One region of the Ensifer sp. 2TAB8 genome, then DNA from elsewhere that is predicted to be linked to it. Evidence: predicted binding sites of a transcription regulator. Region 1 holds the regulator's gene; the other holds the start of a gene.

Region 1 (11,904 bases):
GGACTTGAGACTGCGATCAGAAATGCACTTGAGCGCTCCGACCGCGCCAGCGCGGAAACACGGGCGCGCATCTACCAGTCGGCCCGCCAGGCACTGGAAGCCGGGCTGCAGAAGCAGGGAATTGAGGACGTCAACGTCATCGCCCAGCAGCGCCACCGGCTGGAGGGGGTAATCCATGCCATCGAAACCGAGGAGCGAGCGGCCCTGAGGGCGCGACAGCCCGCGCCTCCCGTCACCCCTCCTGTCGCTAGTGTCGACGCCGCCGTCCGCGCTCGTGAACCGGAGCAGGGGCGTGTCGAGCCGCAATCTCAACCGCAGTCCAGGCCTCAGGTCCAACCGCAGTCGCCGGCGGCAGACCGCCGCGAGCCGGGTTTCGCCGCCGATGCGTCCCGTTCCGCAGGCAATGATGGCGGGCTCGGTGGCCTTCGCGCCGATCGTGACGGCCCGGTTGTCTCGACCCGTGCGGCCGCGGATACGGCGGCACGGGGCGCAGAGGCAGCTGCCGCCGCGCCCGAGGTTCGCGGGGATACGGATCGCAAGCGCCGCCGCAAGCGCAGCCGTTTCCTGTCTTTCACCATGGTCGTCGTCACCCTGGTCGCCGCGGCCGGTGCCGCTGCCTGGTGGGTGCAGACCAATGATCTCCTGAAATCCGCGGCCGAACGCGACACCAATGTCGCCAACCCGCCGGCATCGGTGGCTTCTGAAGATTTCGACGGTGCCGCCGGACTGCAAACGCTCGGCGCCCAGCAGGGCTTCACCGGTGACTGGGTGGAGGTTTTCGCGCCCGCAAACACGTCTGCCATCGCAGCCGGCGCGCGCGCCAAGGCTGAGCCGGTGGACGACGACGGTGGCAAGCGCATCCAGCTGACGTCTTCGGTCGCCGAAACGGAAGGCGACATCACCATCGAGATCCCGGCGACGGTCCTGGCGCAGCTTTCCGGAAAAACCTCGACCATGGCGCTGACGGTGCAGGCGCAGCCCGGCAAGACGACCGAGTTTGCTGTCGAGTGCAATTTCTCTTCGCTCGGCGAATGCGGCCGTCATCGCTTCACCGTCCACGACGAGCGGCTCGACATGCTGTTCAAGATCACCTTCGATCGCAGTCTCGCGCCGAACTCCGCCGGCCGGATCGTGATCAACAGCGATATCAGCGGCGAGGGCAAGAGCCTCAACCTCTACGCCATCCGCGTCCTTCCGGGCCAATAAGGCCCCGCTCGACCGCCTCGGCGTTCCTAAACATCCGAGCGCCAGCCGGGCGGCCATAGCGGCGGCTCGTCGGGGCCGTCGCTCTCCGCCGCTATCGCCTTGGCGTTATTTCAGGAAACCAGGGCCGGACCCGATGATCTTGTCGTCAATCTCACCGATCGCGCCCTTGTCCTTGCCGTCATAATCGAGCGTGGAGAGGATGTGGCGGATGAGATTGAGGCGCGCGCGCCGTTTGTCGTTGCCGCGCACGACGGTCCAGGGCGCATGGTCCGTGTGCGTTGCCTTCAGCATCTCGTCGCGCTTGGCCGTGTAGTCGTCCCATTTGTTGAGGGCGGCGATGTCCATCGGCGAGAGCTTCCAGATCTTCAGCGGATCGTGGCAGCGATCGTGGAAGCGCTTGAGCTGCATCTCTCGGCCGATATTGATCCAGAATTTGAAGAACTGAATGCCCTCGTGCACGATCATCTTCTCGAAGCGCGGCGCCTGCTTCAGGAACTGCTTGTGCTCCTCGGGCGTGCAGAAGCCCATGATTGGCTCGACGCCGGCGCGATTGTACCAGGAGCGGTCGTAAAGCACGAATTCCCCAGCCGTCGGCATGGTCGCGACATAACGCTGAAAATACCATTGCCCGCGCTCGGTCTCTGTCGGCTTCGTCAGTGCCACGATGCGCGCCCAGCGGGGGTTCAGGTTGCCCATGGTCGCTTGGATCGCACCGCCTTTGCCGGCTGCGTCGCGGCCCTCGAATAGCGCGATGATGCGTTTTCCGGTCTTCTGCTGCCAGAGCTGAACCTTGACGAGCTCGATTTGAAGCTTCTCCAGTGTCTCGAGATATTCGTCGTCGTCGAGCTTCTTCTTGTAGGGAAAGTCATCGGACGAAAACGCTTCGTCGTCGATCCACTTCGGCAACTCGGGATTGTCGATGTCGAAAATGCGGCTCTTGCCGCCGATGTGCAGTTCCACTGCGCGGCTTTCAGGCTTTTCCGTCCTCTCCGCTAACGCCATGTACTCGCCCTTTCGGCTTGGCGCACGGGCCCGAAAACCGGCTTCGATCATCGGCAGGATCATGCGCGTTTTCAAACTTCTGCAGGCCCAGGCAGCGTTGAAAAGACGCGGTGCTCAGGGCTCGATTTCCTTGGAGGAGGCCACAATTGCGTTGCGGATTCAAGCCGGTCGTGAAAATCATGTCATGAAGGATCGCTATTCCTCGATCATTTTGGTTCGGGAGGAAGACAAAGTGATTCACGAGGATGTCGAGGTGGACGGTTCGAAAGCGTTCTGGCGGGACCTGGTGCCGCGGCTGAAAGCAGAGCGCTGGCTTCTGGGCCTCACCGTGCTTTTGGCGATCCTGGCGACCTTTGCCGGTATCCACTTCCTCATCGTGCTTCCCTTCTGGATCGTTCTGGTCGCTGCGCTGCTCAACCGCAGCGCGCCGGCCTCCGTGATCTTGAGCCCGGCGAAGTCCGTGGCCGTCGACGGCCCGACCAGCGATCCGCTCATGCCGGCGCTGAATGCGCTCGATATGCCGGTGCTGGTGGTCGCCGCCGACGAGACGGTGGTTTTCCAGAACATCGCCGCGGAGAAGGCCTTCGGCACCATTCCGCCGAACACATACCTGGCCGCCCGGGTGCGCTCACCGGGTGTTCTCGACATGGTCCGCGAGACGATGGCGACCGGCAAGGCCAACCAGATCGAGCACACCGAGCGCCTGCCGTCCGATGCCGTCTACGTCGTGCGCGTCGCACCCGCCGAGATCGGCGGGGAGGGACGGACGCGCCGCATTTTCCTCATCACCTTTCGCGACATCTCGCAGGCGCGCCGCATCGACCGCATGCGTTCCGACTTCGTCGCCAATGCCAGCCACGAATTGCGCACGCCGCTGGCATCGCTGCGCGGCTTCATCGAGACCCTCCAGGGTCCCGCGCGCAACGACCTGAAGGCGCAGGAGAAATTCTTCGGCATCATGCACGAGCAGGCGACCCGCATGAGCCGCCTCGTCGATGACCTCCTGTCGCTCTCGCGGCTGGAATTGCGCTCGCACATCGCGCCTGAAGATCCGGTGGATCTCGCACCCTTGCTTGGCCATGTGCGCGACAGCCTTCTGCCGCTGGCGAAGGACCTCGACGTCACCGTATCGCTGGTGGTGCCAGACAAGCCCGTCATCGTGCAGGGCGATCGCGATGAGCTCACCGAGGTATTCGAGAACCTGATCGAGAACGCCTGCAAGTACGGCCAGGAGGGCAAGAAGGTCGACGTCATCTTGCGCGGCGGTGAAGAGGGTTCCCAGACCGAAGTGATCGTGAAGGACTACGGGCCGGGCATCCCGGCCGAGCACGTGCCGCGCATTACCGAGCGGTTTTATCGGGTCAACGTCGAGGCCAGCCGTTCGAAGAAGGGCACCGGATTGGGCCTTGCCATCGTCAAACACATCCTCACCCGGCACCGTGCCCGGCTGCTGATCCATTCAGAGATCGGCAAAGGTACGACCTTTACGGTCCGGTTCTGACATATTGGCGCGAGAAAAGCCGGGATCGTTCATTTTTCCTTGGTATTTTCAATGACATGAGCTGTCATAAATGTTTCGTCAAACTGACATAAAAGATGTGGCTATCGGCAGCTAACTAGGGGCAGCCGATAAGACGGCGAAGAGCGCTGCAACGCTTGGCGCACACCAACACAAGCCCATTCTGGGAGAACTTTTATGAAAGCTCTTAAATTCACTGTCGCGGCGCTGGTCGCGTCTGTCGCTTTTGCCGGCGCAGCCGCCGCTCGCGATCAGGTCCAGGTCGCTGGCTCCTCGACCGTTCTTCCCTACGCAAAGATCGTCGCCGAGACGTTCGGCGAGACCTTCCCCGACTTCAAGACCCCGGTCGTTGAATCTGGCGGTTCCTCTGCCGGCCTGAAGGAATTCTGCAAGGGCGTCGGCCCGGATACCATCGACATCGCCAACTCCTCGCGCAAGATCAAGGACAGCGAAGTCGAGGCCTGCAAGGCCGCTGGCGTCACCGAGATCCAGGAAGTCAAGATCGGCTATGACGGCATCGTCTTTGCGACCGACGCCGCCAATGCCGACCTCGCCCTGAAGCCTATCGATCTCTACAAGGCCCTGGCTTCCGAAGTCGTCGTCGACGGCAAGATCGTTGCCAACCCCTACAAGAAGTGGTCGGAAGTCAACTCCGCGCTTCCGGACGTAGAAATCGCGGCCTTCATTCCGGGCGAAAAGCACGGCACCCGCGAAGTCTTCGAAGAGAAGATCCTGGCTGCAGGCTGCAAGGAAGCTGGCGCCGTTGACGTCATCAAGGCTGCCGTTGCCGATGAAAAGCAGCAGCACAGCAAGTGCGTCGCAGTTCGCAAGGACGGTCTGGCTGTCGACATCGACGGCGACTACACCGAAACGCTCGCCCGTATCGCTGCCAACAAGAACGGCATCGGCGTCTTCGGCCTGTCCTTCTATGAAAACAACGCCGACAAGCTGAAGGTTGCAACCGTCAACGGCATCGTGCCGTCGACCGAAACGATCGCTTCCGGTGAATATCCGGTTTCCCGCCCGCTGTTCTTCTACGTCAAGAAGGCACATCTCGGCGTTATCCCGGGCCTCAAGGAATATGTTGAGTTCTTCATCAACGACCAGATGATCGGCCCGGACAGCCCGCTCGCCGAATACGGCCTGGTTGCTGCTCCGGACGCTGAGCGCGAAGAAATCCGCAAGGCTTTCGAAGCCGGCAACATGCTCTGATAATGACAAGCCCCGGCGCGGTTTTTCGCGCCGGGGCATGCCTCCATTCGATTTGCCGGCGGCCATGACGGGCGATGCCGGGGAGACGTGCCGATGAGTACTTCGCTCCTTCTTTTGTTAATTGTTGTTATTGGTTTCATTGCTTATTTTGCCGGTCGTGCGCGTTCGCTTGCGCTCTCCGGTGGCAAGCTCTCCAACCTTCATTCCTTGCCGGGCTATCACGGCAGCTACGTCGCCATCTGGGCGATGCTGCCGGCGGCGCTCGTCCTCGGCGCGTGGCTGATTGCTGCTCCCGTCTATATCGACGGAAGCACGCGGGCGGCCCTGCCGGATACCGTCCAGAGCCAGGGCGCAGCGGCCGTCCAGCTCGCGCTTGGTCAGGTCAAATCCGTCGCCGGCGGCTTGCTGCGCTTGAGCGGCGAGGAACTTGCGGCGCTCCACGGCGGTACCGCCAATCTTCGCTCGACGCTCGCATCCAAGGGTGTCGCCCTTGCCGGCGAAGGCGAGCCCTACATGGTCACCGTCGCCCAGCACTTCAATGCGCTGACCGCGGCCAACCGCTGGCTGATGACCGCGGTCGTTCTGTTGATCGCGATTGCCGGCGGCATCTATGCCATTCGCAACGTCGCTACCCGCTTCCGGGCGCGCAACCAGGTTGAGCGGGTCATTCTCGGCTCGCTGATCGTTGCCTCGTCCATTGCCATCCTGACGACGGTCGGTATCGTCGCGTCGATGCTGTCGGAAGCCGGCCGTTTCTTCACCATGGTCTCGCCGTTCGAGTTCTTCTTCGGCACGGTCTGGGATCCGCGCTTCGCTGCTGCCGGCAGTGGAGGGGCCTCCGGTCAGTTCGGCCTGATCCCGCTCCTCGCCGGTACGCTCTATATCGCCTTCGTCGCCATGCTCTTCGCGGTGCCGATCGGCCTTTTCGCAGCCATCTACATGGCGGAATATGCAAGCCCGCGCCTGCGCTCCACCGCAAAGCCGCTGCTCGAAGTGCTGGCCGGCATTCCGACCATCGTCTACGGTTTCTTCGCGCTGGTAACTGTGGGCCCGTTCCTGCGTGACATCTCGGCGCAGCTGAACGGTCTTGCCACCGGCAACTACCAGAACTTCATCCAGGCGCAGAGCGTTGTCACCGCCGGCATCGTCATGGGCATCATGCTGATCCCCTTCGTGTCGTCGCTCTCCGACGACATCATCACCCAGGTGCCGCGTGCACTGCGTGACGGCTCGCTCGGTCTCGGCGCCACCCGCTCGGAAACGGTCAAGAAGGTTATCCTTCCAGCAGCCCTCCCGGGCATCGTCGGCGCGCTGCTTCTGACCGCCTCGCGCGCCGTCGGCGAAACCATGATCGTGGTGCTGGCGGCCGGTGTGGCGGCCCGCATGCAGATCAATCCGTTTGAACCGATGACGACGGTGACCGTGAAGATCGTCAACCAGCTCACAGGCGACCTCGAGTTCACCTCGCCGCAGACGCTGGTGGCCTTCGCGCTGGGCATCACGCTCTTCGTCATCACGCTCGGCCTCAACATTTATGCGCTCTACATCGTGCGCAAATACCGGGAACAGTACGAATGACCGACATCGCTTCCCCGACCGTCCGGATCTCCGCCCGTCCCGCATCCGCCAAGCGCGATATCGGCATCAAGCGTCGCTATGCCGCCGAACGCCGGTTCCGTGCCTACGGCATCGCCGCAATCAGCACCGGCCTCTTTTTCCTGGCGCTGCTGCTGTGGACCGTCATTTCCAACGGCTACACCGCATTCCAGCAGACGACGATCACGCTGCCGATCGAGTTCACGGAAAAGGTCATCGACCCCAACGGCGAACGCACGACCGACAGCAAGGTTCTGATGACTGCCAACTATCCGCTGCTGGTGCGCGACGCGCTCGTCAAGCAGCTCGGCATCGACGCGACCAAGCGTCCGCTCGTCAAGCAGGCGACCGACATGGTCTCTGCGAGCTCCCGTACGCTGCTGCGCGATATGGTCGTGGCTGATCCATCCATCATCGGCAAGACCGTTCCGGTCACGCTCCTGGCTGAAGCCAATATCGACTCCGCCAACAAGGGTCAGATCGACCTCAAGGTCGACGAGAGCAAGCGCAAGGTCAAGGACCAGCAGGTCACCTGGATGAACGAGCTTGCAAGCGCCGGCATCCTGAAGAAGAGCTTCAACACCGGCATCTTCACCTTCGGTGCCTCCAGCCGTCCTGAAGCGGCAGGCGTCGGCGTTGCTGCCCTCGGCTCGTTCTACATGATGCTGATCGTGCTCGTGCTGTCGCTGCCGATCGGCGTCGCCGCCTCGATCTATCTCGAAGAGTTCGCGCCGAAGAACCGGCTTACCGACCTGATCGAGGTTAACATCAACAACCTCGCGGCAGTTCCGTCGATCGTCTACGGTCTGCTGGGCCTCGCCGTCTTCATCAACTTTGCCGGCATGCCGCGCTCGGCAGCTGTCGTCGGCGGTTTCGTGCTGACGCTGATGACCCTGCCGACGATCATCATCGCCACCCGCGCGGCCTTGAAGGCGGTTCCCCCGTCGATCCGCTCGGCGGCACTCGGCCTCGGTGCCTCGAAGATGCAGACCATCTTCCACCACGTGCTGCCGCTGGCAATGCCGGGCATTCTGACCGGCACCATCATCGGTCTCGCCCATGCGCTTGGCGAAACCGCGCCGCTGCTCCTGATCGGCATGGTCGCCTTCGTGGTCGATTTCCCCGGTTCGCCGATGGAACCGTCGACCGCGCTGCCGGTGCAGATCTACATGTGGGCCAACGAGGCGGAACGCGCCTTCGTCGAGCGCACCTCTGGCGCGATCATCATCCTTCTCATCTTCCTCGTCGTCATGAACCTTGGCGCCATTCTGTTGCGACGTCGCTTTGAGCGCCGTTGGTAGTGAGGTAATTACTATGAACATCATGTCAGAAGCAGCCGTCGAGAAGGCCTTGGATCAGAAAATGAACACTGTGCCCTACAAGATGATCGGCAAGGATGTGTCGGTCTATTACGGCGAGAAGCGCGCGCTTTTCGACGTCAACCTCAACATCCGGGAAAACACGGTGACGGCGCTGATCGGCCCGTCCGGTTGCGGCAAGTCGACCTTCCTGCGCACGCTGAACCGCATGAACGACACCATCGAGAACTGCCGCGTCACCGGCAGGATCACGCTCGATGAGGACGACATCTACGATCCGACCATCGACGTCGTTGAACTGCGCGCTCGCGTCGGCATGGTCTTCCAAAAGCCGAACCCGTTCCCGAAGTCGATCTACGACAACGTGGCCTACGGTCCGCGTATCCATGGACTTGCCCGCACCAAGGCGGATTTCGACGAGATCGTCGAGACTAGCCTGCAGAAGGCCGGTCTGTGGAACGAGGTCAAGGACCGCCTGCAGGAGCCCGGCACCGGGCTTTCCGGTGGTCAGCAGCAGCGCCTCTGCATCGCCCGTGCCGTCGCCGTCAGCCCCGAAGTCATCCTGATGGACGAGCCCTGCTCGGCGCTTGACCCGATCGCGACCGCCAAGGTCGAAGAACTCATTCACGAACTGCGCACGAACTTCACGATCGTCATCGTGACCCACTCGATGCAGCAGGCCGCCCGCGTTTCGCAGCGCACCGCCATGTTCCACCTCGGCAATCTCGTCGAGGAGAACGACACCGACAAGATGTTCACCAATCCGGATGACCAGCGCACCCAGGATTACATCATGGGCCGCTTCGGCTGAGGCCGCATAAGGCTGCAACAGTAACTGGAAAGCGCCTGTAAGGATCGACGATCATGTCCATGCATATCATGTCCGCCTATGACGAAGAACTGAAGTACCTGACGCGCCGCATCTCGGAGATGGGCGGTCTCGCAGAGCAGATGGTCGCCGAATCCGTTCGCGCCCTGGTCAATTCCGACCTGGCTCTCGCGCAGAAGGTGATCTCGGACGACACCGTCCTCGACGATGCCGAGCGCCAGATCGGCGAGAAGGCGATCGTCACGATCGCCAAGCGCCAGCCGGTCGCCGCCGACCTTCGCGAGATCATGGGGTCGATCCGCATCGCCTCCGATCTGGAGCGTGTCGGCGACCTCGGCAAGAACACCGCCAAGCGCGTGATCGCGGTTGCCGGTTCCGGCATCCCGCGCAAGCTCGCCCGCGGTCTCGAGCACCTCGCCGAGCTCGCGCTGGTGCAGCTCAAGGAAGTGCTCGACGTGTATGCCTCGCGCTCGCCGGAAAAGGCCAACAGCATCCGTGAGCGCGACGAGGAGATCGATGCGATCTACACCTCGCTGTTCCGCGAATTGCTGACCTACATGATGGAAGATCCGCGCAACATCACGCCCTGCACACATCTTCTGTTCTGCGCCAAGAACATCGAGCGTATCGGTGACCACGCGACCAACATCGCCGAGACGATCTACTACATGGCTACGGGTGCCCAGYCGGAAGGCGAGCGTCCGAAGGATGACAACACGTCGACGTTGGGCTCGGTCAACGACTAGGTTAGAGCGGGACGAGGGGAGTTACATATACTCTTCCCCATCCCTTCTAGCGCCGAACGCGCGTTCGCAATGCATGCCCCATGAATATCATCCGGTCGCGGCTTCGGTCGCGGCCCCGAATTCCTGTATCTGAAGCACGCGGCTTTCGCACCGCCTTTGAAAACGGCGGTTGTGCTCCAGATTTAGAGTGTCTGAGCGCCGGTCGGTCCACTGGACCCGCACGGCGCTCACGGTAAGGAGTGGTTACCTGATGTTGCCAAAAATCGCCGTGGTCGAGGACGAAGAGGCGCTGAGCGTCCTGCTGCGTTACAATCTGGAAGCGGAAGGCTTCGACGTCGATACGATCCTCAGGGGTGACGAGGCAGAGATCCGGCTTCAGGAACGTCTGCCCGATCTCCTCATCCTCGACTGGATGCTGCCTGGCGTCTCCGGCATCGAGCTGTGCCGTCGGCTGCGCCAACGCCCGGAAACGGAGCGACTGCCGATCATCATGCTGACGGCGCGCGGCGAAGAGAGCGAGCGCGTTCGTGGTCTAGCGACCGGGGCAGACGACTATGTGGTCAAGCCGTTCTCGACGCCGGAGCTGATGGCTCGCGTCAAGGCGATGCTGCGCCGGGCGAAGCCTGAAGTGCTCTCGACGTTGCTGCGCTGCGGCGATATCGAGCTCGACCGGGAAACCCATCGCGTTCATCGCCGTAGCCGCGAAGTTCGCCTGGGGCCGACGGAGTTCCGCCTGCTGGAGTTCCTGATGTCCTCTCCGGGCCGCGTCTTCTCGCGCTCGCAGCTCCTGGACGGCGTCTGGGGCCATGACATCTATGTCGATGAGCGTACCGTCGACGTCCATGTCGGCCGCCTGCGCAAGGCGTTGAACTTCTCGACCATGCCCGACGTCATTCGCACGGTCCGCGGCGCCGGATACTCGCTCGAAAGCTGAGAATGGCAAATTGAAGCCAATAAAAAAGGGGCCGATCGGCCCCTTTTCCTTTTGTTCCCGTGCGGCGCCTTAGCGCATCCGTCGACGCTCGGCCGAGGGCTGGTAAGCAAGCCGTGCATGGAAGCTGCAATAGGGCGAGGACTCCGGCGAGTCATTGCCGCAGAAGTGAAACTCTTCCTTCAGCGGGTCGCCGATCGGCCACTTGCAGGTGCGCTCGGTGAGCTGGGTCAGCTCGAGGCGGCGCGACATCGGCACGACCACGTCGGTGCTGATGCTGAAATCCTGCTCGGCCACGAGATCGACTTCGATCTCTTCCTTGAGAACCGTGGCGCCGGACGGACGGGCAACGGTGCGGGTCGCAACGCGCGCGGCGTAGTTCGGTGCGCGCGGGGCCGAGGTCGGCCGCTTCGGACGGGCCGCAGCGGTGGTGCTGCCGCCAGCCTTGGCGCGTCCCGGGAGGCTCAGGCGATGAACCTTGCCGATGACAGCGTTACGGCTGACACCGCCGAGCTGTGCCGCGATCTGGCTAGCGCTCAGGCCCTCGGACCAAAGCTTCTTCAGTTTCTCCACCCGCTCGTCAGTCCAGTTCATCTCTGCACTCTCCGTTCTCAGCGTTGGGGATGGCAGAATCCCTCACCGCACCCCGGCTGAACCCCGAGGTTGCAAACGCGATAACTCTTTTGGTGACTAGGTCCGCCGCATGCGTCTAGTAATTGAATGTTAACGTACTGACCGTCGGACTCCGTGGCAAGAGTCCGGGGAATCGAGCCGAATCGAATTCGTAGTTTTCCCCAACTTGCTCGATCAGCGTTGCATTTTTGCAAGCCCTTCCGACTGATTTTTTCGCCGCAGGGAAACGGGCCTTGTCATCGCGCTGCAAGGCTTGGTTTTGTTGACATTGCAGTGCGAAATGGGAATAGTGCCTGCGCCGCCGCAAGGCGGCATTTTTGATTTTTATCGGGTCGCACGAAGCCGCGGGATCGATGTCGACTGGAGTAAGGAGAGCCTCGCATGACTGCAACCACGCCGCTTTATGACACCTACATGCGCGCGCCGTTGCGTTTCGAGCGAGGAGAGGGCGTCTGGCTGATTGCCGAAGATGGCTCGCGCTACCTCGACTTCGCTGCCGGCGTTGCCGTGAACTCGCTTGGTCATGCGCATCCGCACCTCGTCGAGGCACTGAAGGCGCAGGCCGAGAAGGTCTGGCACCTTTCCAACCTGTACGAGGTTCCTGGCCAGGAAAGCCTTGGGCGTCGCCTGGCGGCCGTCACCTTTGCCGATCGGGTCTTCTTCACCAATTCCGGTGCGGAAGCGCTGGAATGCGCGATCAAGACGGCGCGGCGCTATCACTTCGCCAAGGGGCAGCCCGAGAAGTTTCACGTCATCACCTTCGAGGGTGCCTTCCACGGCCGCACGATCGCGACGATCGCCGCCGGCGGCCAACAGAAATACATCGAAGGTTTCGGGCCGAAGGCGCCGGGGTTCTACCAGGTTCCGTTTGGTGACATCGCAGCCGTCAAGAATGCGATCACCGAGGAGAC
Region 2 (11,904 bases), on a different contig from region 1:
GCTACCAGGTCCCCTATGCCAGCCGCGACGTGCCGATCGCCCGTGGCTGGGGAACGGGTGGCTTGCAGGTGACGCTGACGCTCCTGAAACCGGATTCGGTGGTGAAGGTCATCGATCAGGGTGCCGACGATTCCGTCAATGCGAGCAGCATCCGCAAGTTCCTCGGCAAGGTGGGGGGCGCCACCGAGACGAGCGATACCGAGGAGGCGACGCTCATCCAGTCCCGGCATCGCATTCCCGAGGAGAAGATGCGCGAGGATCAGATCCTCGTCCTGCAAGTCCCCAATCCGGAGCCGCTGCGGCCCGTCCAGCCGGACATGTCGACCGCGCGCGAAATGCATGGGGACGCCGACTATGGCCAGCTCTGGCTGGTGCTCTACGAGCAGCTCGTCAGATCCGGGCGCATCATGCAGGGATCGAGCTATCCGAGCATGGTCAACGGCCGCTACGTGATGACGCCGTCACCCATTCCGCGCTGGGACGTGCCGAAGCTCGATCAGGCCGACCATTTGACGATCCTGTCGGCCGGTCGCGAGAAACGCATCTTCGCCGTGCCGCCTTACACCAGCGTCGAGCCGCTCGTCTTCGACGATGTTCCCTATCGCGTCGAGGATCATCAGGACAAGACCTGCCACCGCAGCGAGGTCACCGGCTTCTTCATGAACGAGCTTCCGCAGGAAGACGGCACGTCCCGCTATGAACTGTCCGACAGCTATTTCGGCATCAAGAACATACGCAAATCTGAAGGGGAGCCGGTGAACATCGGCGCAACCTGGTACAACAATGGAAGGATGGACTGATGCCCTCCACATTCTTCGATGGCCAGCCGGCCATTCAATACCAGCCGCCACGGCTGATGACGGCAGATCCGATCCTGAGCATGCGCGGCATCAGCCGCAGCTTCGGTGATGTCAGAGCATTGGTCGACGTGGATGTCACGGTCTATCCGGGTGAGGTGCTCGGCATCGTCGGTGAATCCGGTTCAGGAAAATCGACGTTGCTGCGCATGATGAACCTTGAAGATACGCCCGACAAAGGCACCTATCATCTGGCATTGCCAGGTCGTGATGACGGCAATCTCTTCGGCCTCGACCGTTTCCAGCGGCGGATACTGCGGGCGCTCCATATCGGTATCGTCTATCAAAACCCGCATCTCGGACTGCTGATGAACAACAGCAGCAGCGGCAATGTCGCCGAGCGGCTGCTGATTGCCGGGGAGCGCAACTTTGCAGCCCTTCGGGCCCGCGCCAGGGAAGCGCTGGAAGCATCCGAGTTCCCGCTGGCGCGCATGGATGCGCGTCCCGTCGAGCTTTCCGGCGGGATGCAGCAGCGCGTTCAGCTTGCAAAGGCGATCGCGCTCGAACCGGCACTGTTGCTTCTCGATGAACCGACTACGGGCCTCGATGTCAGCGTCCAGGCACTCGTTCTCGATACACTCAAGAAGCTGCAGCGCGACCGGGCCATCACCATGGTTCTCGTCTCGCACGACCTGGGTGTCATACGGACAATGGCGGACCGCGTTATGGTGATGCGCCGGGGCGAGGTTGTGGAACAGGGGCTTGCTGACCAGATTTTTCAGGATCCGCAGCACGCCTACACACAGCAACTCGTTCACGCGAAGCTTTGAGTGGGGGACTGGAAGATGAATATCCATACGTCCGCCACGCCGATGCTGGCTCCTGTACTGCGCGTCGAGGGCCTGTCGAAGCACTTCCAGATGCATCATCTGAAGCGCACCCTTTTTGCCTTTGAACAGATCGCCTTCGAGCTCGGCGAAGGCGAGTTCATTCTGCTGAGGGGCGAAAACGGGGCCGGTAAGTCTACACTGCTTCGCACGCTCTATCGGTCCTACCTGCCGCGCGCGGGGCACGCTTACTATCACACGAAGGAAGGCGTCATTGATCTGGCGTCGGCCGCAGACGTCGACGTGGCGCTTCTTCGCCGTCGGGAAATCGGCTTCGTCACGCAGTTTCTCAATGCCCGACCGCGCGTTGCGGCGGAGGAGCTGGTGGCTGAACCGTTGCGGCTTGCCGGGACGTCGCATGCAGAAGCACTGGCGGAAGCCCGCCGCTGGCTCGCCGCATTCGGGGTGAAGCCGCAGCTCTGGCTGGCCTATCCCTCGACATTTTCGGGCGGCGAACAGCAGAAGGTGAACCTTGCGAGGGCGCTGATCCTGCCGCAACGGCTTTTGCTGCTGGATGAGCCGACCGCTTCCCTCGACCGCACGGCCCGACGCGCGCTCGTCGAGCGGCTGACTGAACTCAAGGCCGCGGGCGTGGCGATGATCGGGGTCTTCCATCATCCGGAAGATGTCGCCGGTCTGATCGATCGGGAAATACATTTGGAAACGATCAGGATTGCAGATGAGGCAGACGATGTGGCTGAGTGACTTCGAGATCGTTCTCAGGGACCGTGTCATCGAACGGGGTTCGTTGAGGATCGAAGATGGGGTGATTGCCGAAATCCACGAAAGGCCGGTGGCCAATGCGGATATCGACGGGGAAGGGCGGCTTTTGCTGCCCGGGTTTATCGATATTCATGGTGACATGATCGAGAAGGAGGTTGAGCCGCGCGCCAACGTCCGCATGCCGCTCGAACTCGGTATCTATGACCTCGACAAGAAGCTCGCGGCCAACGGCATTACCACGGCTTACGCGGCGCTGGCCTTCACGCCAGCGACTTACGGCCACGTCCGTTCGCTGGAGAACACCATTGCCATCATCGAGGCGCTGGCTTCGATGCGCAGCGAGCTGCTCGTCGACCATCGGGTTCATGCCCGCTTCGAAGTCACATTTCCATCGGCGGTCGCCGTTGCCGAAAAGCTGATGGATAGCGGCTCTCTCGGACTGATCTCGCTGATGGACCATACACCCGGGCAGGGCCAGTACCGCGACCTTGAAATCCACACCCGCAACATGGCCAAGACCAAGAAGATCGACTACGCCACGGCCGTCGAAATGGTCAAACAGCGCATTGCCGAACGGGAGACGCACGGCGATGCCATGCATGTCGTCAGCGGTCTGGCCGAACTGGCACGTGCGCGGGGCGTCGTCGTTGCCTCTCACGATGACGACACCTTGGAAAAGGTGGCGCTTTTGCACGGTCTCGGTGCGGCGATCAGTGAATTCCCGATCACGCTGGAAGTCGCGGCCGAAGCGCGGCGGCGCGGCCTAGCGACGGCGATGGGAGCTCCGAATGCCTTGCGCGGACTTTCCTACTCCGGCAACCTCTCGGCCCGCGAGGCCTTCGCGGCCGGTGTGCTGGACATTCTCGCCAGCGACTACCACCCGTCGGCGATCTTGCCCGCGGTTCTGGCGCTTGGCGAGATGGGCGAGGGGGGATTGCCTGCGTCCGTAGCGCTTGCCAGTGCCAACCCTGCCGCCGCGCTCGGAATGACGGATCGTGGCCACATTTGCGAGGGGCTGAGGGCAGACTTGGTCATTGCAGAACGCGGCAGGATGCCGAGGCTTCGTGCGACCATCTGCGGTGGCCGGAAGGTGTGGTCGGACGGCGCGGTGACGGTGGGAGCCAAAGCGGCCGCGTGATCGGCCACAGGATCATCTGCAAGTTTCAGGGAAGCCGGGCAAGTATGCCCGGCTTTTTTTGTTTTGGGATGAAAGTCTAATAATACCGAAATTCATTTGAATGTATCGGATGATTGTTGAGTTGTATAAAATCATTTTCCAAAAAAATAGACGTTATAATACATTTGTCATGTGCGTTCTGTATTGAAGACTTTCAGAAGAAAGGCGCGAGATTTCGCGATTTCGCACTGGACGAAGTGATTGCTTCATTTTTGGGTGAAGAATATGCTGGAACTGTACTCGATGAAGAAGTCTTTCGGGCAGCTGAATGCAGTCGATGACGTGACCGTGACGATCGAACCCGGTCAGATGGTCGGGGTGATCGGGCGAAGCGGAGCAGGAAAATCAACGCTGCTTCGACTGATCAACAGGCTGGTGGAACCCACGAACGGCAAGATCCTGTTTGGGGGTCGCGATATCACGAAGCTTAAAGGGCGTGACCTCCGTCTTTGGCGAGCGTCGTGCGCGATGATCTTCCAGCAGTTCAATCTGGTAGAGCGCATGGACGTGCTGACCAACGTGCTGATTGGTCGAGTGGCCCATCAGGGCGTCGTATCGACGATCATCAAGCGGTTTACAGAGGAAGAGAAGGCGATGGCCGTGCAGGCGCTTGATCGCCTCGACCTCTTGTCGCAGGCTTTCCAGAAGGCCGGCACTCTGTCAGGCGGCCAGCAGCAACGCGTGGCGATCGCGAAGGCGCTCGTGCAGCGGCCGGAGATCATGCTGGCCGACGAGCCGATCGCGTCCCTCGATCCGGCCAACGCCACCCGCGTCATGGAAGCGTTACGGAAGGTCAATCGGGAGGACGGGATCACCGTTCTCGTCAACCTGCACACACTCGACACGGCCCGCGCCTACTGCGACCGCATTATTGCGATGAAGGCCGGCCGCGTCGTGTTCGAGGGACGGCCGCACGATCTGACGCGCGAACGCCTCAACGCCGTTTACGGTTTCGACGATGCCGATTCCGCGATCGATGAAGCCGTGACATGGACCGCCATTCCTTCCCTTGCCGATCAGCATGAGAAGCAGATGGCCGTGGCCTGATTTCCCCTCGGCTTCGGCAATGGCGCCGAGCCGTGATCCATCCCCGGAGAACTATGATGAAGAACGTCCTCATGACGATGGCCGCAACGGCCGTGTTTGCGCTTTCGGGTTCCGCGCATGCGCAGGAATGGAAACAGCAATACAAGACCATCCGCTACGGCATCACGTCAGCGGAAAATGAAAAGGATCGTGTCGCCCGTTACAAGGGCTTTACGGCCTATCTTGAAAAGCAGCTCGGCGTGAAGGTCGAGATCTTTACGGCCGGCAGTTATGATGGCGTGGTCCAGGCGCTCGCCGCCGACCAGATCGAATTCGCAAACCTGGGTTCGTCGGCCTATGCAGCAGCCTACACCGAAACCAAGGGCGGCGTCGAACCGATCCTGGCTCAGGTCGATAAGGAAGGCGCCAGCGGGTATTACTCCGTCATCAGCGTGCGCTGCGATTCTGGCTACAAGTCGCTCGCTGACCTGAAGGGAAAGGTTCTGGCCTTTGCTGATCCGGACTCGACCTCCGGCTACGCAGTTCCCTATTTCAACCTGGTGAAGGAAGGTATCGATCCGACCACCTACTTTTCGGCCGTGCCTTTCTCCGGCGCGCATGAAACCGGTGTAATGGGCGTCTTCAACAAGCAGTTTGACGCGACCGCGACCTACATCAATACCGAGAAGAGCGGCATTCCGCAGCGCATGGTGACCAAGGGAATGATCCCCTCCGGCGAGATCTGCAACATCTGGAAGTCCCCGGAGATCACCAACGGTCCGGTAACGGCACGCAAGAACCTGCCGACCGACATGATCGAGGCCGTCAAGACCGCTCTGCGTGAGCTGCCTAAGAACGACCCGGCCGTCTACAAGGAGATCACCTCCGGCGACGAGACCGCCGACGGCTACATCGAAGTCAGCCACGATCGCTATCAGTGGATCGTCGAAATGCGCGACTGGCTGCGCAAGCAGCGCCGCCAGGGCTGATCACTGCCGATGATACGAGGCGGCACCGGAAGGCTCCGGTGCTGCCTTTCTTGATAGAGCATTATTGGTCAAGCGCATGAGCGATCTCTCCCCTTCAATCCGAAATTTCGAGACCGAATACCGCGAGGTGCGGAGAAGCGCGCGGCGGGTTCAACTTGCCTCGACGCTGGTGTTCACTGCCCTTGTGGTGGTTTCGGCTTACCTGGGCGGGTTCTTCGCCTTCACCGAAGTCACCTTGCCCTCGGGCGAGCGGGTGGCGATGTTGAAGCTCTGGGCCGGCTTGCCGCGGCTGGGGGAATACCTGGAAAAAACCATCCCGACCTTGCGGTTCTCGACGCTTGGTGCGGATCTTGCAGAATGGTTCTGGCGCTGGAAAACCTGGCTCGCGTTGCTCTGGGAGACGATCCTGATCGCCTATGCGGCCACCGTTCTGGGCGTCTGCGGCGGCTTCGTTCTGAGTTTTCTTGCCGCTCGTAACCTGAGCCCGGCCGGATGGCTGTCGATCGCCGTCCGCCGCTATCTCGAGATCATCCGGACCGTGCCTGAACTGGTCTGGGCGTTGATCTTCGTCTTTTGCTTCGGGGTTGGCCCGCTTGCAGGGGTGCTTGCCATCGGCCTGCATGCATGCGGTTCGCTGGGCAAGCTCTATTGCGAGGTCAACGAGAATATAGACATGCGCCCGCTCGATGGCATCAAGGCCTCCGGCGGAAGCTGGTTGCAGCAAATGCGATACGGCGCCGTGCCGCAGGTCATTCCGAACGTCATCAGCTACACGCTCCTGCGCTTCGAGATCAATGTCCGCTCATCGTCGATCATCGGGTATGTCGGCGCTGGCGGTCTTGGTCAGGAGATCCGCACGGCCATGTCGCTGCAGGAATACACGGACCTTTCGGCGCTGTTCGTCATCATCCTGGTCAGTGTGACCGTTATCGATTTCCTGAGCGAACGCCTGCGTCACCGCATCATCGGCATCACGGAGCATTGGGCATGAGCGACGCGGACCTTCCTCTCGAAACGAACATGGTCAAGGACGCCAAAGCTCGGTTGCGTGGCGCATTCGAACGGCCGCTCATCCGCCGCCTTGCGCCCTGGATCATCGTTGTCTCGCTGTTGATCCCGTTCGCCTTTAGCGCGGTTGCTTTCGATGCGACGCCAGCCCGGTTTGCAGAAGGGCTGTCGCGGCTCGGCGGCATCATTGCCTTCATGTTCCCCCCACACGTCTGGACGACCTGGGTGGAGTGGAGCGAAGTGCTGGAGGGGCTTGGCCAGACGATCGTGATGGCATTCCTTGGCACCTTGCTTGGCGCTGCCGTTTCGCTGCCGCTCGCGCTGCTCGGCGCAAAGAACATCATGCCGTTCGGTTGGCTGCGGCTGTTTTCCCGCCGGGGATTCGATGCACTGCGTGCGGTCGAGCAGATCATCCTGGCGCTGGTGTTCATTCGTGCCTTCGGGCTCGGTCCGCTGGCTGGAATCCTTGCGATCGCAGTCTCCGAGATCGGCACGTTTGCCAAGCTGTTTGCCGAAGCAATCGAGAATACGTCACGCAAGCCGGTCGATGGTGTGAAGGCTTCCGGTGGCAGCACTTTGCAGGCGATCCGCTATGGGATCGTGCCGCAGGCTCTGCCGGTCATTTTCTCGATCATCCTCTACAATTTCGAATCCAACGTTCGCTCGGGCACCATTCTCGGCGTCGTCGGGGCGGGCGGCATCGGTTTCCTTCTTGCTGATCGCATGCATGCCTTTCGTTGGCCAGAGGCCTGGTCGATCATTTTCCTGATCGTGGCCATGGTCTATCTGATCGACCTCGCCTCCGCGTCACTGCGGCGTCGGCTGGGCGCTGCGGGGCGGTGAAGGAAGGCGTTGTCCGCATGGCAACGCTTGCCGCCGGCGAAATACGACGCTTGCATTGACGTCTCCTGAACCAAAGCCATTTGAACGATCAGGCATTCGTGAAGACCGGCAGGTTGCGTCCCGATTTCCGGTGCGGTGACTCCTGGTCGCCCCAACGGGGTCTCCGCCGGTCTGCGGGGACGCCGACCATCGGTCCCAGAATCGTCAACGCGTGGAGAGGGGCGGGGGAGGTGGTGGCGTCGTCGAGCCTGTGCCGAGCGAACGCTGAACCATGACGCTGTCGGCCCAGCGTCCGTAGCGGTAGGCGATCCCGGGCAGCAGGCCGACGCGCACGAAATTGAATCGCTCATGCAGGGTGAGCGAGGCGACATTGTCGGCGTCGATATAGCCGATCATCTGGCGAAAGCCGGCCGCGGCACAGGCGTCGATGAGGCCGCGCAGGAGCAGGCGGCCGACGCCTTGGCCGTGATGCTCGTGATGAACATAGATCGAGTGCTTGACGGTGTAGCGGTAGGCTGGCCGCTTGCGAAACAGAACGACGTAAGCGTAGCCGACCACTGCGTCGTCCTTGGTCGCGACAAGATGCGGGAAGCGGCGGCTCTTCAGGTTCTTCCGCCGCTCGCGCAGGTCGTCGGGTTGCGGCGTGTCGCCTTCATCTACACCTTCCTCGATGCCGCGACGGATGTGCCGGCGATAGATGGCCAGCATGGCATCGACGTCGCTTTCCCGCGACGGGCGAATGACGATTGTTTCATCCTGCGGCATAAGGGATCCGAAGCTCCTCGATCCTATTCGGCGACCACATAGGTATGAAGTCGTATGCGGCCCGATGAGTCGGTTTGACGGTAGAGCCCCTGAATCTCGACGTCAAAGCCGGGAAACGCGTTGAAACAGGCTTCGAACATCTTGAGGTAGTCGATCATCGGCTGCGCGCGCTCGGTCAGCCGCTCTCCCGGCACGATGGTCGCGATCCCAGGCGGATAGACGACGAAAGGCGTCGTTGCGATCCGCCCGGCGATGGCGTCGATCGGCAGAAAGTCCACATCGTTGCGCACAAGGCAGCGTGCGGCGTCGTGGGGCGAAAGAGCGATATCCGGCAGGTGTGCCTCAGAAAACTGCTTGGCCTGCAGCGCGCTGACATTGGCGTCGCGGAAGAAGCGATGCATGTCGCCGCACAGGTCCCGCAGGCGCACGCCGGCGTAACGACCGGGTCGGCGTCGATAGAACTCCGGGATTGCCTCTTCGAGAAGCGCATTGTCGTCGTGTAGCTTCTTGAAAGCGACAAGGCCGCTGATCAACGTGCCGGCCTTGCTTGCCTCGACGCCGGGCGTGAGCAGGAAAAGCAGGGAGTTCAGGTCGTTCTTTTCCGCGACGATCCGGTTCTCGCGCAGGTATTGCGCGACGATCGGCGCGGGAATGCCGTGCTCTGCATAATTGCCGGTTGCCCTGTCAAACCCGGGAGTGAGCAGCGTAAGCTTGTTGGGGTCGGTCATCGCGAAGCCCGGCGCCATATCGGAAAAGCCGTGCCAAGCAGCTCCTGGGGTGAGGTGCCAGAAGGCCGGATTGGTGGCGAGCTGATCGGTAGCGACGCTCTCCCACGGTACGTCGTGGACCGCTCCCGGGCTTGCCACATCGGGCATGGCCACGCGGTCCGGCACGAAGGGCTCGAAGAACCAGCGGCGCTCTTGCCGACGTTCCTTTTCCTCGAACTCCCGGCGCACCGTCCGTATCTTCTTGCGGAGTTCGATGCCGAGCCGGATCGTATCGTCCCATAGAACCTCGCCGGAACGGCCCTTCATCATCTGCGCGCCGACATCAAGGGATGCGAAGAGCGGATAGAAGGGCGACGTCGAGGCGTGCTGCATGAAACTTTCATTGAAGCGCCGGTGTTCGACCCGGCGCTTCTGGCCGCTGATGTGCCGATCCTTCATGTGGATCTGTGACGCCTGCGAAAAGCTTGCGAGCTGCTTGTGCGTGGATTGCGTGGCGATGATGCCCGGCGCCTCGGGTCCGAGTTCGCGAAGGCCCATGGCAAAACGCCCGGCATAAAGCGGATGAAACTTCATGAAGCCCGCCCAGGCTTCGTCGAACAGGATATAGTCGCACAGATGCCCGATGGCGTTCACGATCATCTCGGCATTGTGGATCGTGCCGTCATAGGTGCACTGCTCAACCACCGCCACCCGAAACGGGCGCGGCTTCTGCCAGGCATCCGGGTCCTTGACCAGCGGATGGGTGCGGATGCGCTCCCGCAGCGTCTCCTCGTTCAAGGCGCCGAAATCCATAGGGCCGATCAGGCCATGGGCGTTTCTGGCTGTCGGCACATAGATCGGGATACCGCCCGAGATCATCAGGGCACCGTGATGGGCCGCCTTGTGATTGTTGCGGTCGAACAGCACCAGATCGCCATCGGTGACGAGGGCGGAGAGAGCGACCTTGTTGGAGGTCGAGGTGCCGTTGAGGACGAAGTAGGTCTTTTCGGCGCCAAAGATCTTGGCGGCTTCCTTCTGTGCGGCAAGGGCGGGGCCTTCATGGGTCAGGAGATCGCCGAGATCGAGCACGGAGTTGTCGAGATCGTCGCGGAAAACCGCTTCGCCCAGATGCTCCATGAACACGCGGCCGACCGGGCTGCGGCTATAGAACACGCCGCCGTTATGGCCGGGGCAGGTCCAGAGCTGGTTGCCTTCCTCGGCGTAATCCACCAGCGCGCCAAAGAACGGTGTCTTCATCGTCTCGGCATATTGCTTGAGACGACTGATGAGGTTTTTCGCGATGAAGGCAGGCGTCTCCTCGGACAGGAAGACATAGCCGTCGATGAAGTCGAGCACTTCGACGGGCACGTCCTCGAAGCGCTTGCGCCTTATCAGGAGGATGATCGGGAATTCGAGACCGCGCCGGCGCATCAGATTGATGAGGGAGGCCGTCTTGCCTTCCATGCCCTTCTTGCCCCAGTCGACCATCATGCAGCCGATGGCTGCATCCGTCTGGACGGCGATTTCGGCGTCTTCGAGATTACGCGCACGGACCACCTCGAAACCGGACCGCTCGATCTCCTCGACGATCTGCTTATACCGGGCCCCTTCGAGATCCTCGTTATCGAAGGCTGGCGTCGCGAACAAAAAGGTGAAGCGTCTGAAGTAATCCATCTGAGCCTCCGCCATTTACACGGAAGCGAGTTGTTCGTGCGTTTCGTGACGATGTTGTGACGGTGGCTCCGATTACCTGCTCCATGGCCTGATGCATACTTCCGACAGCGCATTCTGCCGTCACCCGATTGACGTGGGAAAGTTCACCAAATAGGGCCAAGCCGAAATGTGTGGTAAGCACCAGCAAGACAGCAACAGGAGTTTAGAGTGAGCGAACCGACCGTAGCAGAGGCGACAGATCGCATTTACGAATCGCTTCAGGCAGACAATGCCGACATCGATGTGCATATCGCGACCCTCAAGGCAGCATTGATGCGGGCCGGTTTGAAAGAGGCTGTGTTTGACCCGGCCAAGCTCGTGCAGAACAATCGTTCCGGACGGAAGCTGATGCAGGCATATTTTCGGCAGCGCGGCGTGACGGTGAAATTCTCCGCTGCGTGAAGTCTTCCAGGGTTCTAGACATGCCGCAGTAAGGCTGCTGCGGCAGCTCCCTCAAGGACCCGACAAAACGTTTTGGCAACGTAAGCTCTCGGCCCACAGAACAAGCGACTTTGGGCCGAAAGTGTCTCTTCGCGCCGCTAGTTGCTCCTCGAATAACGCCGGGGATAGACGCTCGCCGGTTTGCTCCCTTCTCCAAGGTCAGCCGCACTTCGCCCAAAGGGATCGAAGGATCATTGATTGATTCCAATCAACACGGCAATGTTCGCTGGACCGCCGTGAAGAGATGATGCTGCGGTTGACGGGGGAGGCGAATATGGTGCCGAAAGGGCAGGGGAAGCGGGTGACGTTTTCCGATGTCGCCAGACGGGCCGGGGTCGGCACGGCAAGTGTCGATCGGGTCATCAATGATCGCGGAAACGTCAGCGAGGAGGTCAGCAAGCGCGTTTTACAGGCTGCAAAGGAGCTCGGCTTGCGACGGTTGCTGCCGGAGGCGCATCGTCGTCTGATACGGATTGACGTGATCCTGGCTCGGCCGGAGCTGCCGCTGATCGCCCGGATGGGGTTCGAGTTTCGCAGGATCTCCACGTCGCTCGATCGCTCGATCGTCATTCACAGAACGGTGCTTGAGGATGAACGGCCGGAAACGTTGGCGAAGGCGCTCGAAAAGACGAGTTGCGATGCCGTTGTCTCCTACATGCAGGATCACCCGATCGTCCATGCTGCCGTCGAGGAACTGAGCGCGCGGAGCGTCCCTGTTGTCACCGTCATTTCCGATGTTCCCGGGTCTGCGCGCATTGGCTATGCGGGGACGGATCACTACAGGGCCGGTCGATCGGCCGGCTATTTCATCACAAGGATGACGGGGGC

The links. Region 1 encodes PhoB, which activates phosphate uptake and scavenging genes when phosphate is short. Its sites were predicted from a motif close to TGTCATNNANCTGTCAT; they were not measured.
Region 2: a site for PhoB is predicted at 3,700-3,716, ahead of phnC (phosphonate ABC transporter ATP-binding protein). Genes of this name have one in related genera too.

The regions. Positions count from the first base shown of each region.
Region 1 is NZ_JBFRGB010000001.1:626,616-638,519, reverse strand. Features, by position in the region: gene AB4Z53_RS03130 (biotin transporter BioY) at 1-1,206, shown strand, start outside; gene ppk2 (polyphosphate kinase 2) at 1,312-2,208, opposite strand; gene phoR (phosphate regulon sensor histidine kinase PhoR) at 2,441-3,709, shown strand; gene AB4Z53_RS03115 (substrate-binding domain-containing protein) at 3,905-4,939, shown strand; gene pstC (phosphate ABC transporter permease subunit PstC) at 5,033-6,517, shown strand; gene pstA (phosphate ABC transporter permease PstA) at 6,514-7,836, shown strand; gene pstB (phosphate ABC transporter ATP-binding protein PstB) at 7,850-8,665, shown strand; gene phoU (phosphate signaling complex protein PhoU) at 8,716-9,429, shown strand; gene phoB (phosphate regulon transcriptional regulator PhoB) at 9,680-10,363, shown strand; gene AB4Z53_RS03085 (GcrA family cell cycle regulator) at 10,433-10,954, opposite strand; gene AB4Z53_RS03080 (aspartate aminotransferase family protein) at 11,375-11,904, shown strand, end outside.
Region 2 is NZ_JBFRGB010000024.1:12,713-24,616, forward strand. Features, by position in the region: gene AB4Z53_RS28020 (alpha-D-ribose 1-methylphosphonate 5-phosphate C-P-lyase PhnJ) at 1-800, shown strand, start outside; gene AB4Z53_RS28025 (ATP-binding cassette domain-containing protein) at 800-1,627, shown strand; gene AB4Z53_RS28030 (phosphonate C-P lyase system protein PhnL) at 1,643-2,389, shown strand; gene AB4Z53_RS28035 (alpha-D-ribose 1-methylphosphonate 5-triphosphate diphosphatase) at 2,376-3,545, shown strand; gene phnC (phosphonate ABC transporter ATP-binding protein) at 3,810-4,631, shown strand; gene phnD (phosphonate ABC transporter substrate-binding protein) at 4,688-5,599, shown strand; gene phnE (phosphonate ABC transporter, permease protein PhnE) at 5,676-6,590, shown strand; gene phnE (phosphonate ABC transporter, permease protein PhnE) at 6,587-7,450, shown strand; gene AB4Z53_RS28060 (GNAT family N-acetyltransferase) at 7,655-8,215, opposite strand; gene AB4Z53_RS28065 (Orn/Lys/Arg decarboxylase N-terminal domain-containing protein) at 8,239-10,596, opposite strand; gene AB4Z53_RS28070 (hypothetical protein) at 10,804-11,037, shown strand; gene AB4Z53_RS28075 (LacI family DNA-binding transcriptional regulator) at 11,351-11,904, shown strand, end outside.